3 regions of the Lysinibacillus sp. GJ-1 genome follow, and region 3 is predicted to be linked to each of the others. Evidence: riboswitches for the same ligand, from Rfam matches in the RefSeq annotation. Region 3 holds a riboswitch; each other region holds the start of a gene.
The links. A riboswitch is a leader RNA that binds a small molecule or an ion and turns the genes downstream of it on or off. The one in region 3 is predicted to bind thiamine pyrophosphate.

Region 1 (3,991 bases), 2.0 Mb from region 3:
TGCCCGTGGATATTTATAAGGTGCTGTCATCAGCTTCACATGGTTTTGTAGCTTTTGAATAAGCGTATCATCACCTGTCACTCCTTCACGCAAGACGATAAAGGCTTTCACAATATTTCCTCTTACTTCATCAGGGCTTGCCACAACAGCAGCTTCTTTAACAGTAGGATGCTTCATTAAGGCATCTTCCACTTCAAATGGCCCAATTGTATAGCCTGACGAAATAATGACATCATCACCACGTCCCTCAAACCAAAAATAGCCATCTGCATCTTTGTATGCTCGGTCACCTGTAATATACCAATCTCCACGGAATTGCATGCTAGTGCGTTCTGGGTCCTTGAAATACTTTTTAAACAGTGCTGGGGTTTGACGATGAACGGCAATATCTCCAACAACGCCATCAGCAACAGGATTTCCAAAATCATCAATAATTTCGACTGTATTGCCTGGTGTCGGTTTACCCATAGAGCCGACGCGAGCATCCATGCCAACTAGTGTCCCAACAAGTAATGTATTTTCTGTTTGGCCATAGCCATCACGCACTTGAATATGAAACGTTTTTGAAAACACTTTAACGACTTCACTATTTAACGGCTCACCCGCTGATACAGCTTGACGGATGGCACTTAAATTATAGTCCTGTAGATTGTTAAGTGTGGCCATAAAGCGATATTCTGTTGGGGTACAACATAACACATTTACTTTAAATTTTTCTAGCAATGACAAGTAAGTCGAAGCATCAAATTTTCCTTTATAGACAAATGCTGTTGCTCCACTACCTAAAGTTGCTAAAAACGGACTCCAAATCCATTTTTGCCAACCGGGTGCGGCAGTAGCCCAAACTATATCATTTTCTTGGACACCTAACCAATTCGGTGCTGTCGTACGTAAATGCGCATAACCCCAGCTATGTGTATGAACAGCTGCCTTAGGATTCCCTGTTGTCCCACTTGTATAAGCTAAAAAGGCATGATCTGTACTTTTTGTCGGTGTAGGGTTTGTATAATTTGTAGGATGTTCCTTCATTTTTTCAAGCAATGGTTGCCATGGTGCATGCGCGTGACCAATAACGAATTGCATAATTCCTTTTAAATTTGTTACGTCGTCAAATTGCTCAATATATGGCTCATAGGCGATAATACCTTTGGCATTGGCATGTGTAATACGATATTCAATATCCTTTGTACGTAACATTTCAGAGCTAGGGATAATAGTTAAACCCGCTTTCAGTGCCGCTATGTAAACAATATAAGCTTCGACAGATCTTGGAACCATCACTAATAGCACATCGCCCTTCGTTAAACCCTGCGAAGTAAATACATGGGCAGCCTGATTCGCCTTTTCCAGTAAATTTGCGTATGTAATATATTGAATTTCTTCGTTGTCATTATAAACTATTAATGCATTTTTAGATGGATCTTGAGCATACTTTTCAATTTCCTCCACAATGTTATACCATTCTGGTGCAATTAAATCCTGTCTTTTCATCATAACTTCCTCCTTAATACTAGGTTCATTATAAAACTCATTTTTTACGATTTTCAATGGAAGGACCCTATTTTAAAAAAGTCATGACAATTATCATGGTCTAGTATATGGCATCAGTCACTGCTTTCCAAATAATGATAAAATGCTATTGAATACTATGAAAAGGTATGTTACATTTTGGTCAACTAAAATTTTCATGATTGCAGGGGGACTCTTGTGAGTTGAGAAGGTAAAACCTGACCCTTTGAACCTGTTAGTTAATACTGACGTAGGGAGCAATACACATCTTATTATTGATGAAAAGCTCTTTTTACGTGTGCCTTGTGCCCGAATAAAAAAGAGCTTTTTTTGCATGCTTACGTCCACCAAAAGAGGAGGACTACAATGGTTTTTCAAACGATTCGTAAAAAACAACCGTTGATTCACTGCATAACCAATTATGTAGTGGCAAATTTTCAAGCAAATGGCTTACTAGCAATTGGTGCATCACCGGTAATGGCGGATGATCCGCAGGAAGTCGAAGAAATGGTATCCATCGCATCAGCGTTATTAGTCAATATCGGAACGCTTACTACACGAACAAAAGAGTCTATGTTACTTGCAGGAAAAAAAGCGAATGCCCTTGGTATACCAGTAATTTTGGACCCAGTAGCTGCTGGCGCTACAGCATACCGCAAACAAACGGTACTACAGTTATTAGATTCGATTCATTTTGCTGTTATCCGCTGTAATGTTGGCGAACTTGCCGCGATTGCTAATGTACAATGGCAACAAAAAGGTGTTGATAGTGGTACTGGTTCCATGTCTGTTGAGGATAAAGCAAAAGAAATAGCAAAAAAATTTAATTGCATCGTGATTGTAACTGGTGAAAAAGATTTTATAACCGATGGGAACCTTGCGCAATGGATTGCTGGTGGTCATACTCGAATGACAGAAGTGACAGGTACTGGCTGTTTATTAAGCGCAATTTGTTGTGCTGCATATATGGCGGGCAATGAGCCTTTTTCTCAATTATGCGAAACATTAACGAGCTATAAAAAAATTGCTGAACATGCTCATTCGGCTGCTCAATACAATGGTGATTTTGCTGTAGCAGTCTTAAACGAATTGCATCGTTTATCGAAGGACGGTGATATTTGATGCACATTGTTACAACAATAGCGGGCTCTGATAGCGGTGGCGGTGCAGGTATCCAAGCAGATTTAAAAACATTTCAAGAATTAGATGTATTCGGAACGTCCGTAATTACAGCTTTAACTGCCCAAAACACACAAGGTGTCATGGATGTGCTACCCATTGAAAAAGCCTTTATAAATAAACAATTTCATGCTCTCTTAGAGGATTTTCCAATTAGCGCCATTAAGACTGGCATGCTTTTTTCCTCTGATATTATTCGTACAATTGCGCTAGCTATGACGAATTTAACCATCCCTCTTATTGTTGATCCTGTCATGATTGCAAAGGGCGGTGAAACTTTATTACAACAAGAAGCTGTGGAGGCATTAAGAAACAATTTATTACCACTTGCCACGATTGTAACGCCAAATATTCCAGAAGCTGAAACATTAGCTGCAAGAAAAATCGAAACCGTGTCTGACATTCGACTTGCGGCGCATTCGTTACTACAGCTAGGTGTTCAATGCGTGATTATCAAAGGTGGCCATCTAGCGAACAAAGATTTTGCTGTAGATTATGTATTTTTTAAAAATGGCAAATCATTCTCAATGCAATCTAATCGAATTGCGACCAAAAATACACACGGTACAGGGTGTACATTTTCTGCCGCATTAACAGCTTTTATTGGCCGTCAAATGCCGATAGAGCAAGCCATTATTGAGGCTAAGAAATTCATTCAACTAGCAATTACTCATAACTTATCGATTGGTCATGGTAATGGACCAACAAATCATTTTGCTTACCAAAAATTTAAAGAAAGTTGCGAGGTGACCATAGGTGAAACGCAGTGATTTGCAGCTCTATTTTATAATGGGTACAGCGAATGCCAAAATCAAACAACCATTAGCAATACTAGAAGAAGCATTGCAAGCTGGTATTACGATGTTCCAATTTCGAGAAAAAGGAACAGATGCACTAACTGATGAACATTATGAACATTTTGCCCGTCAATGCCAAAAACGATGTCATCACTACAATGTTCCATTTATCGTAAATGATGATATTGAGCTTGCCTTAAAGCTCAAGGCAGACGGTATTCATATTGGACAAGATGATTGTCCCATCTCACTAGTAAGAGAAAAAATTGGTGAGGAAATAATACTTGGTGTTTCGGTTCATACAGCGGATGAATTACAAATCGCCATAGAAAATGGCGCAGATTATGTAGGGATTGGTCCCATATTTGCCACCACTTCTAAAAACGATGCCAAAGCGCCAAGTGGTACTGAATTTTTACAACAAGCACGCCGTCATTATCCCGAGTTGCCGATTGTAGCAATTGGTGGCATTAACTGTCAGAATGCAGAAACTGTATTAAAAGCTG
Region 2 (3,991 bases), 1.4 Mb from region 3:
GTGCAGTAGCAGATAATCTAAACATTTTAGAAAAAGAGCAAACCCAACTTCAAGAGTTAACAACAACCATTGAGCAATATGAAAAACAAATGGAGCCCTATGCGGGTTATTTAGAACAACTTCCTAAGCTTAAAGAACAAGTCACATTATTAGCTCAATTGGAAAAATATGAGCAAGCGAGTGAGCTAGCTGAGCAAGCGTTTCAAAGGGCGCAACAGCTCTATCAAGAAAGTAATAAAGCGCTACAGACTAAGGAACAACAATGGATTACCAGTCAGGCAAGTATTTTAGCAGCCAAGTTAAAAGATGGCGATGCTTGTCCAGTTTGTGGCAGTACAACACACCAATTAACACATAGTGAGCCACTAGCAGTCGTGGATGAAGTGGAGCTGGAAACAATCCGCGCGACAGCTCATGCAAATGAGAGAAATTATTACGAAAAAGAAGCAACAGTCAAAACAACAAAGCAATTGCTTCAAGAGGTGGCTGAACAGGTAGAAGCTAGCCATATATCACTAGCTGATCGAGTAGATCTTACAACTTCATTACAATTCATTGAGCAACAAGTTACTGTTTTAAAAATCGTTAACGATCAACTATCTATCGCACGGACTAAGCTAAAAGAGCAACTGGCAAGAAATGAACAATTACAACACAAACAAGTCCAGTTAGAGCACTATTTTGCCGAGCAGTCGAAAGAATTAATTAAACAGCAAGCAATTGTAGAAGAACAACAAAAGTACATTCCTGAACATGTAAAGTCATTGCAACAATTAAAGCAAACAATGGAAGATATAAAATCGCAAAAGAATGCATTACAAGCAGCATGGAACGCGAGCCAGCATAATCTACAAGCAACAAAAGAAGCGTCACATAAAGCAGCTATAGCAGAAGAACTGGCAAAAAAAGCCTATGAGGAATTGCAAAACAAACTGAATGAAAAACGAGAACAATTTGTCACAAGCATGAACAATGTAGGTTTTACAACATATGAAGCATATGCGGCGGCAAAGCGAAGTGTTGTACAAATCGAGGAATTACGTAAAGCGTGCCGGGATTACGCTTTACAACAGCACTCTTTACAGCAACAAATCTTAGATGGAGCACAACATCTTGAAGGAAAAGAGAAGCAAAATTTAACGATATTAGAAGACAAGCTTGAGATGCTGCGAGCTACATCTGAAGAAGCATTTAAAATATTGCAACAGACGAAAAATTATGCAACAGCATGTGCTGACTTTATTGTTAAAGTTGATGAAACGGCGAGGGAAATGCGGATACTCGAAAAAGAAGCTGGCCGTGTAAAAGAACTTTACACCGTGTTGAATGGTCAAAATCCCAAGAAATTGTCATTTGAGCGTTATATTCAAATCAATTATTTAGATAAGATTACAGCAGCAGCCAATCTTCGTTTATTCCATTTATCAAATGGACAGTTTGAATTGCGGCGCTCTGATCGCTTGGAGAAGCATGCCAAGCAAAGTGGGTTAGGGTTAGATGTGTATGATGCTTATACGGACCAATTAAGAGATGTAAAAACATTATCTGGTGGGGAGAAGTTTAATGCATCATTAAGTCTTGCATTAGGTATGGCAGATGTTATTCAAAGCTTCCAAGGAAATATTCAGATTGAAACGATGTTTATCGACGAGGGCTTTGGTTCTTTAGATGAGGAAGCGTTAAATAAAGCAATTGATACGTTAATTGATTTACAAGATTCAGGAAGAATGATTGGTGTTATTTCACATGTAGCCGAGTTAAAAGCCGCAATGCCAGCCGTTTTACATGTTGAAAAAACGTTAAGTGGGCATAGTACAACACACTTTGAAGTAAAGTAGTGCCAGTCACCCAAACAATTCTAAATAAAACCCACTTGCACTGTGTGGTGTAAGTGGGTTTTGTGTGCCAGTCACTCAAACAATTAAAAGAAGTCAGTGCACCTATTTTCTGCGTGTTGATACGTAAGGTGTTGTCCCTTTTTTTGCAGCAACTACTTTTTTGACAATAGGAATGACAATAGGTGCAAATTTTATAGCGGTTTTCACTACTTTTGATACTTTCATGAATACGACATCTCCTTAGTACTAAATTTTAACGTATAACTCGTACAGCTTGCACAATATTCCAAATAACAATACCTAATGATACGAGTAAATAAATTGCAAATGAAGCAAACCAAATGATAATGAATGTATTCCCATTTGAAGAAGGATCAAACGTGTTCAATGACATTGAAGAAAATATAGAGATAGCAAAGAAAATGATACCCAAGACTAACGGAATCAAGTGAGAAATAAGTGCTCGAATGGAATGTCTTTTGACTTCACTATCTTTTGAAACAAAGTAAACGACTAATGGAACGACAAATGGTGCAATAAAAACACTGAGATAACTAAACGCAGATAAAACTTTTTGATTCTCCATAATTGTTCCTCCCTTTTTAATATTTACGCATAGAAAGCGTAAAAGTTTCAAAAAAATAATTGAGGAAAAGGTTGTAATACCAAAGGTGTTTGCGTACAATGAGGGTGTTCAATAAAAATGAGATGTAACGACCACAAGGGGAGCTGATGATGTCAGCTGAGACTGGGCACGTAATGCCTTTACTCTTTGAACCTGTAAGTTAACACTTGCGTAGGGATGTGGATAGAAACCGACACTTTTACGATGTGAGGCTCTGTCCTGGCATCGTTTTTTTATGCCGGATTGAGGTGCACATCCAAATAATTGTTTTCTATTCCTGCTCTTGTATCCTACATCGGAACAAAGGAGAGAATAATAGTATGGACAAAAAAAGATTACTCATGCTGGTGGAGATTGCAATTTTTGCAGCGGTAGGGCTTGTGCTCGATCAAGTTTCTTTTAAAGTATGGGCACAAGGTGGCTCGGTAAGTTTAGTCATGATACCAATTATTTTAATGGCATTTCGTTGGGGTCTTTTGTCAGGGCTTACAACAGGTCTATTAATTGGTGTGCTACAAACAATGTTTGGTGCTTATATTGTGCATTGGCTTCAAGGATTACTAGATTATGGGGTAGCCTTTACTGTAGTAGGTTTAGCGGCAATCGTTCGTGAACCTGTATTAAAAGCCGCAACAGCACTCAACAAAAAGAAAATGGCTCTGTACATAGTGATGGGAACAGTGTTAGCTGGTTTTTTACGCTATCTTGCACACACGATTGCAGGTGCAGTATTCTTTGCGGAGTATGCGGGCGATCAAAATGCATGGATTTATTCAATTATTTATAATGGAACATATATGCTACCAGCAACTATTTTAACAGCTATTGTCGGTGTTCTATTATTTACAGCAGCGCCACAATTAATGCAACGAAAATTATAAATGAATGGAAATAGTATGCTAAGAATCACTTAGTATACTATTTTTTTTATATCGAGAACAATCAGTTTAAATGAACTGTAGAGAAAGGCTGTTTTAATGTCTAAAGACTTTTAAAATCGTCTGTTTTTTCTATGAGTAGCACTTATGAAATTCTATTGGCATAGAATAATTAAAGCTTTTGGCGTTATGCACATAAAAAGTTATGTTATATTAAAGAGTAGATATTAGATGAAAGGGACGTTAAAAATGATTGTAAAAACCCAAGAAGAAATTGAAGCCTTTAAAAAAATTGGTCGCATTTGTGCGGAAATTCGTGAGGCGATGAAAGCAGCTACAAAACCTGGTGTGACAACACTTGAATTAGATGAAATTGCAGGACGCATGTTTGCTGAAGCAGGAGCTATTTCAGGTCCTAAGGGAGAGTATGATTTCCCAGGCTACACTTGTATTAGTGTCAATGAAGAAGTTGCCCATGGTATTCCAGGACAACGTATTATTAAAGAGGGAGATATTGTTAATATTGATGTATCTGGCTCTTTAAATGGTTACTTTGCAGATACAGGTATTTCTTTTGTAGTAGGCGAAGGTTATGAGGATAAAGAAAAACTTTGCCGCGTAGCAAAAAGCGCTTTTGATCGTGCAATGAC
Region 3 (3,991 bases):
TCAATTTCCTATGATGTTGTGGATGCAGCAAGCTTACCAAATGAACTGTCTAGTTATTTGCAATATAACGCGATTATTTTTGATAATGTTCCTGGACACTTAGTTGGAGAGGCGAAGATGAGCGTTATTGAACAGGCAGTGAAAAACTTTGGTGTTGGCTTTACAATGGTCGGCGGTGAAAATAGCTTCGGCTTGGGTGGTTATTTTAAAACACCGATTGAAACATTACTACCTGTTGAGATGGAGATAAAAGGCAAAGAACAATTGCCATCTTTAGGGCTCGTCATTGTACTTGACCGTTCAGGAAGTATGTATGGCTCAAAACTAGAGCTTGCGAAAGAAGCGGCGGCTCGATCTGTTGAAATGTTACGAGATGAAGATACGCTAGGATTTATCGCCTTTGATGATCGCCCTTGGGAAATCATCGAAACTGGACCATTAGGCAATAAAGAAGAAGCCGTCGATACGATTTTATCGGTTACGCCTGGTGGTGGTACAGAAATTTATCGTTCATTGGCAGCAGCCTATGATAGTTTAGCTGATTTAAAATTGCAAAGGAAACATATTATTTTACTTACAGATGGACAATCACAAGCTGGCAATTATGAGGATTTAATTGAAACGGGGAAAGAACAAGGAGTGACACTGTCAACTGTGGCGATTGGACAAGATGCTGATGGCAATCTTCTGCAAGGGCTAAGTGAAATGGGCAGTGGTCGCTTCTATGATGTCATCGATGAACAGACAATTCCTTCGATTTTATCACGTGAGACAGCGATGATTTCACGTACGTATATTGAAGACAATCCTTTCTATCCAACAATCTACAATGCATCTGGCTGGAATGCATTATTTGCGAATGGTGTGCCACAAATGAATGCCTACATTGGCACAACAACGAAGCAGGGAGCTGCTGTTATAGCAGAAAGTGAGAAAGAAGATCCGGTATTAGCACAATGGCAATATGGACTTGGTAAAACTTTTGCTTTCACATCCGATTCAACGGGGAAATGGGCTGGTGACTGGGCAAGATGGCAGGAATGGGGAACATTTTGGCAAACCATTATATCGCAAATGCTACCAAGTTATAATGATGTCGCCTATGATGTACGTCTTGATACAGATGGTTCATTTATTATCACCGATCCGACAAATGAAGCAGCATTTTTAGATATTGTTGCTGTCGATGAAGCTGGTGAGGAGCTTGATATACAGCTTGAAACGCTATCTGCCTCGCAAGTACGCGCGGTTGTCCAAGCGAAGCCTGGTTTGATTTTCTTCCGCATCGCTGATGAAGAGCAGGCTATTTACCAAGCAGGTCTTAGTGTACCTTACAGTGCTGAATATGAATTACGTCCTGTGAATGAAACCGTAGTAGAGCAACTAACAAAGCAAACTGGCGGCTCAGTGTTGAAAGAACCACAAGAAGTGTTCCGTGATTTCACAAACAAAGGAGCAGAGCGCCAAAATATTGCGACATGGCTACTCTTAGCAGGGATGTTGCTATTCTTCTTGGATATTACGATTCGACGCTTTGGTTGGCGCTTTATAACAAGTCGCAGGCACAATGAAAAGCCTGTAGACGAAACAGCCGTGCAGGTGGAAAACACCAATGTTGCGCAGTTATTAAAAGGCATGAAAAAACGCTCATAATAAAAAGATGGCACATTGCGAAAAAAGCATGTGCCATCTTTTTTTGAACATAGCTACTTAGTAATAAGAATAGACGGTGCGGTTTTCCGAAGACTGCTCGCGATGATAATGCCGAGACATGCCCCAATCAAACTAGATGTCAAAAAGGCGGGCATAAAAAATAATGCAGCTACGGATGTTCCCATAAATAATTGCGCATAAGGTACAGCGATTAGTGAAGCAAGGATACCTGTGCCGAATACTTCACCAACTCCTGCTAGCCATTTCTTGCCGCTATATTTATAAGCAAAAGCAGCACATGCTGCACCGATGACACTTCCGGGGATCGCTAAAAGAGAGCCTGTGCCTGTTAGTATGCGAATAATGGCTGTTAGCAAAGCAACGATAATGGTAGGCACAGGCCCTAGTAAAATGGCACCGATAACATTAATAGCATGTTGTACAGGATAGGCACGAGCAATCCCAGTTGGAATCGAGACAAATATAGAGCCTGCTACAGCAATAGCAACCAATAAAGCCATGATAGTTAGTTTTTGAATAGCCATGATAGTTCCTCCTTTATTTTATAGAACATGTGGAATTGTTGGTAAAACGACCTAATGGATGACAAAAAGACCGCTCCCCCTAAACAAAAGGAAGCGGTCTTGTATTTGATAATGACACAATAAGCAAGAGTCGCCACTTCCCTCCGCTAGTGTGAACTAGATCAGGTTCAAAGGGTCCGTATATGACCATATACGTCTCAGCCTTGTAAAGACTCCCCTAGTGGTAAACATGATATTAAATTTCTACTAATAAATGTAACATAACATCTATATTAGTCAACGCTATTTCACATTATTTCGAGTCAGGTTGCATAAGATGTGGCGCCTTTTTTAAAGTCCAAATAAGTGCTAAGAAGAAGCAGGCCATTAAAATAATTGCCCCGAAAATATAAGGACTATTTATATTCCAATCAAAAAGAACGCCTGCTAGTGCAGGCCCAATCATATTGCCGAGACTCATATACGCATTATTAAGACCAGCGGCAAAGCCTTGCTCATTTTCAGCCAGTTTAGAAATTAATGTGTTAACGGCAGGGCGAATTAGTGTAGTGGCTGTTGAGAAAACCGTTGCAACAATTAATATTAGTGCAAAACCAGATACAAATAATATTGCATAAATTGCTACAGCCGCAATAAATAAATTGACTAACACAACTTTCATTTCACCAAAACGTTTAAAGAGTGGTGTAATGACAAACATTTGAACAATAACACCAAATGCACCACCTACAGTCAGCAAGATAGCAATATCGGCAGGCGTGTAATTAAACTTGTCCGTTACAAATAATGATAATGTCGTTTGAAAATTAGCGATGCCAAACGAGAATACTAGCATAATAATAAGCATGACAAAGTATGGCATTTTGACTGAACGTACCATCTGCTTTGCAAGATTTTCTTGTTTTTGAGCTTTCTGAGCTGCAGTGGGCTTTGTGGAAGGTAGTAAAAATACCGATAGAATAGAAGCAATAATAGCTGCTCCACCAGCCGTAAAGAATGGGAAATGCAAGCTAACTTTCGATAGAAACCCGCCAATACCAGGTCCAATCATAAAACCAAGAGACATGGCAGCTCCTAACATGCCCATTCCTTTTCCTCGTTCTTCATACGTTGTGACATCTGCCACAAACGCCATAATAGGCGGTGCAACAAAGGCTGAACCTAAACCACCTAAGAAACGGGCAACAAAAAGCATCCATACATCTGTAGATAAACCAAATGAAATTTGCCCAAGGCCAGTGACAATCAGACCAAAGATAATCAAATTTTTTCGACCATATCGATCTGAGAGATTCCCAGCAATTGGAGAAAAAACGAATTGTGCTAAGGCGAACGTTGCAATTAGCATGCCAAGAACTTGTCCTGCTGCTCCAAATATTTTTAAATACTCTGGCATAACAGGAATAATAATCCCAATACTCCCCATTGCGATAAACATATTAAACATTAAAATATACAACGCGGCCTTATTAGACTTCTGCTGGGTCATCGAATACCCCCCTTTATTTACTATTAAAACATTACTAAAGTCTATCATAAAGAAATAATGCTTGGCTATCAGATTATAGTCGTAGGTAGCTGTCATGGTTATGATACAAGTACAAGGCGACAGAATAAAGAAAATTGCCACTAAAAATCATGAATCGCCACCAATTGCCGTAGCGGACATCAACAGTCCCATCAAAAAAGTGTTAGATTGATGGCTGTCAATCTAACACTTTTTTGGCTTCGTTTCTTTCGTATTTATCGAATACTCATTTTAAATTCTAAAAATAATTCATTGTATTTCCCTA

Region 1: it holds a riboswitch for thiamine pyrophosphate, as region 3 does, so the genes downstream of both, thiM (hydroxyethylthiazole kinase) here and thiW (energy coupling factor transporter S component ThiW) in region 3, are expected to answer to the same signal.
Region 2: it holds a riboswitch for thiamine pyrophosphate, as region 3 does, so the genes downstream of both, thiT (energy-coupled thiamine transporter ThiT) here and thiW (energy coupling factor transporter S component ThiW) in region 3, are expected to answer to the same signal.

The regions. Positions count from the first base shown of each region.
Region 1 is NZ_CP088912.1:3,539,243-3,543,233, forward strand. It holds gene mbcS (acyl-CoA synthetase MbcS) at 1-1,491, opposite strand, end outside; TPP riboswitch at 1,686-1,783, shown strand; gene thiM (hydroxyethylthiazole kinase) at 1,876-2,631, shown strand; gene thiD (bifunctional hydroxymethylpyrimidine kinase/phosphomethylpyrimidine kinase) at 2,631-3,458, shown strand; gene thiE (thiamine phosphate synthase) at 3,445-3,991, shown strand, end outside.
Region 2 is NZ_CP088912.1:4,077,348-4,081,338, reverse strand. It holds gene LO754_RS20380 (AAA family ATPase) at 1-1,838, shown strand, start outside; gene LO754_RS23555 (hypothetical protein) at 1,941-2,063, opposite strand; gene LO754_RS20375 (magnetosome magnetite crystal formation protein family) at 2,092-2,424, opposite strand; TPP riboswitch at 2,551-2,658, shown strand; gene thiT (energy-coupled thiamine transporter ThiT) at 2,784-3,344, shown strand; gene map (type I methionyl aminopeptidase) at 3,591-3,991, shown strand, end outside.
Region 3 is NZ_CP088912.1:825,769-829,759, forward strand. It holds gene LO754_RS03780 (VWA domain-containing protein) at 1-1,653, shown strand, start outside; gene thiW (energy coupling factor transporter S component ThiW) at 1,707-2,198, opposite strand; TPP riboswitch at 2,320-2,427, opposite strand; gene LO754_RS03790 (MFS transporter) at 2,491-3,687, opposite strand; gene LO754_RS03795 (ABC transporter substrate-binding protein) at 3,942-3,991, opposite strand, start outside.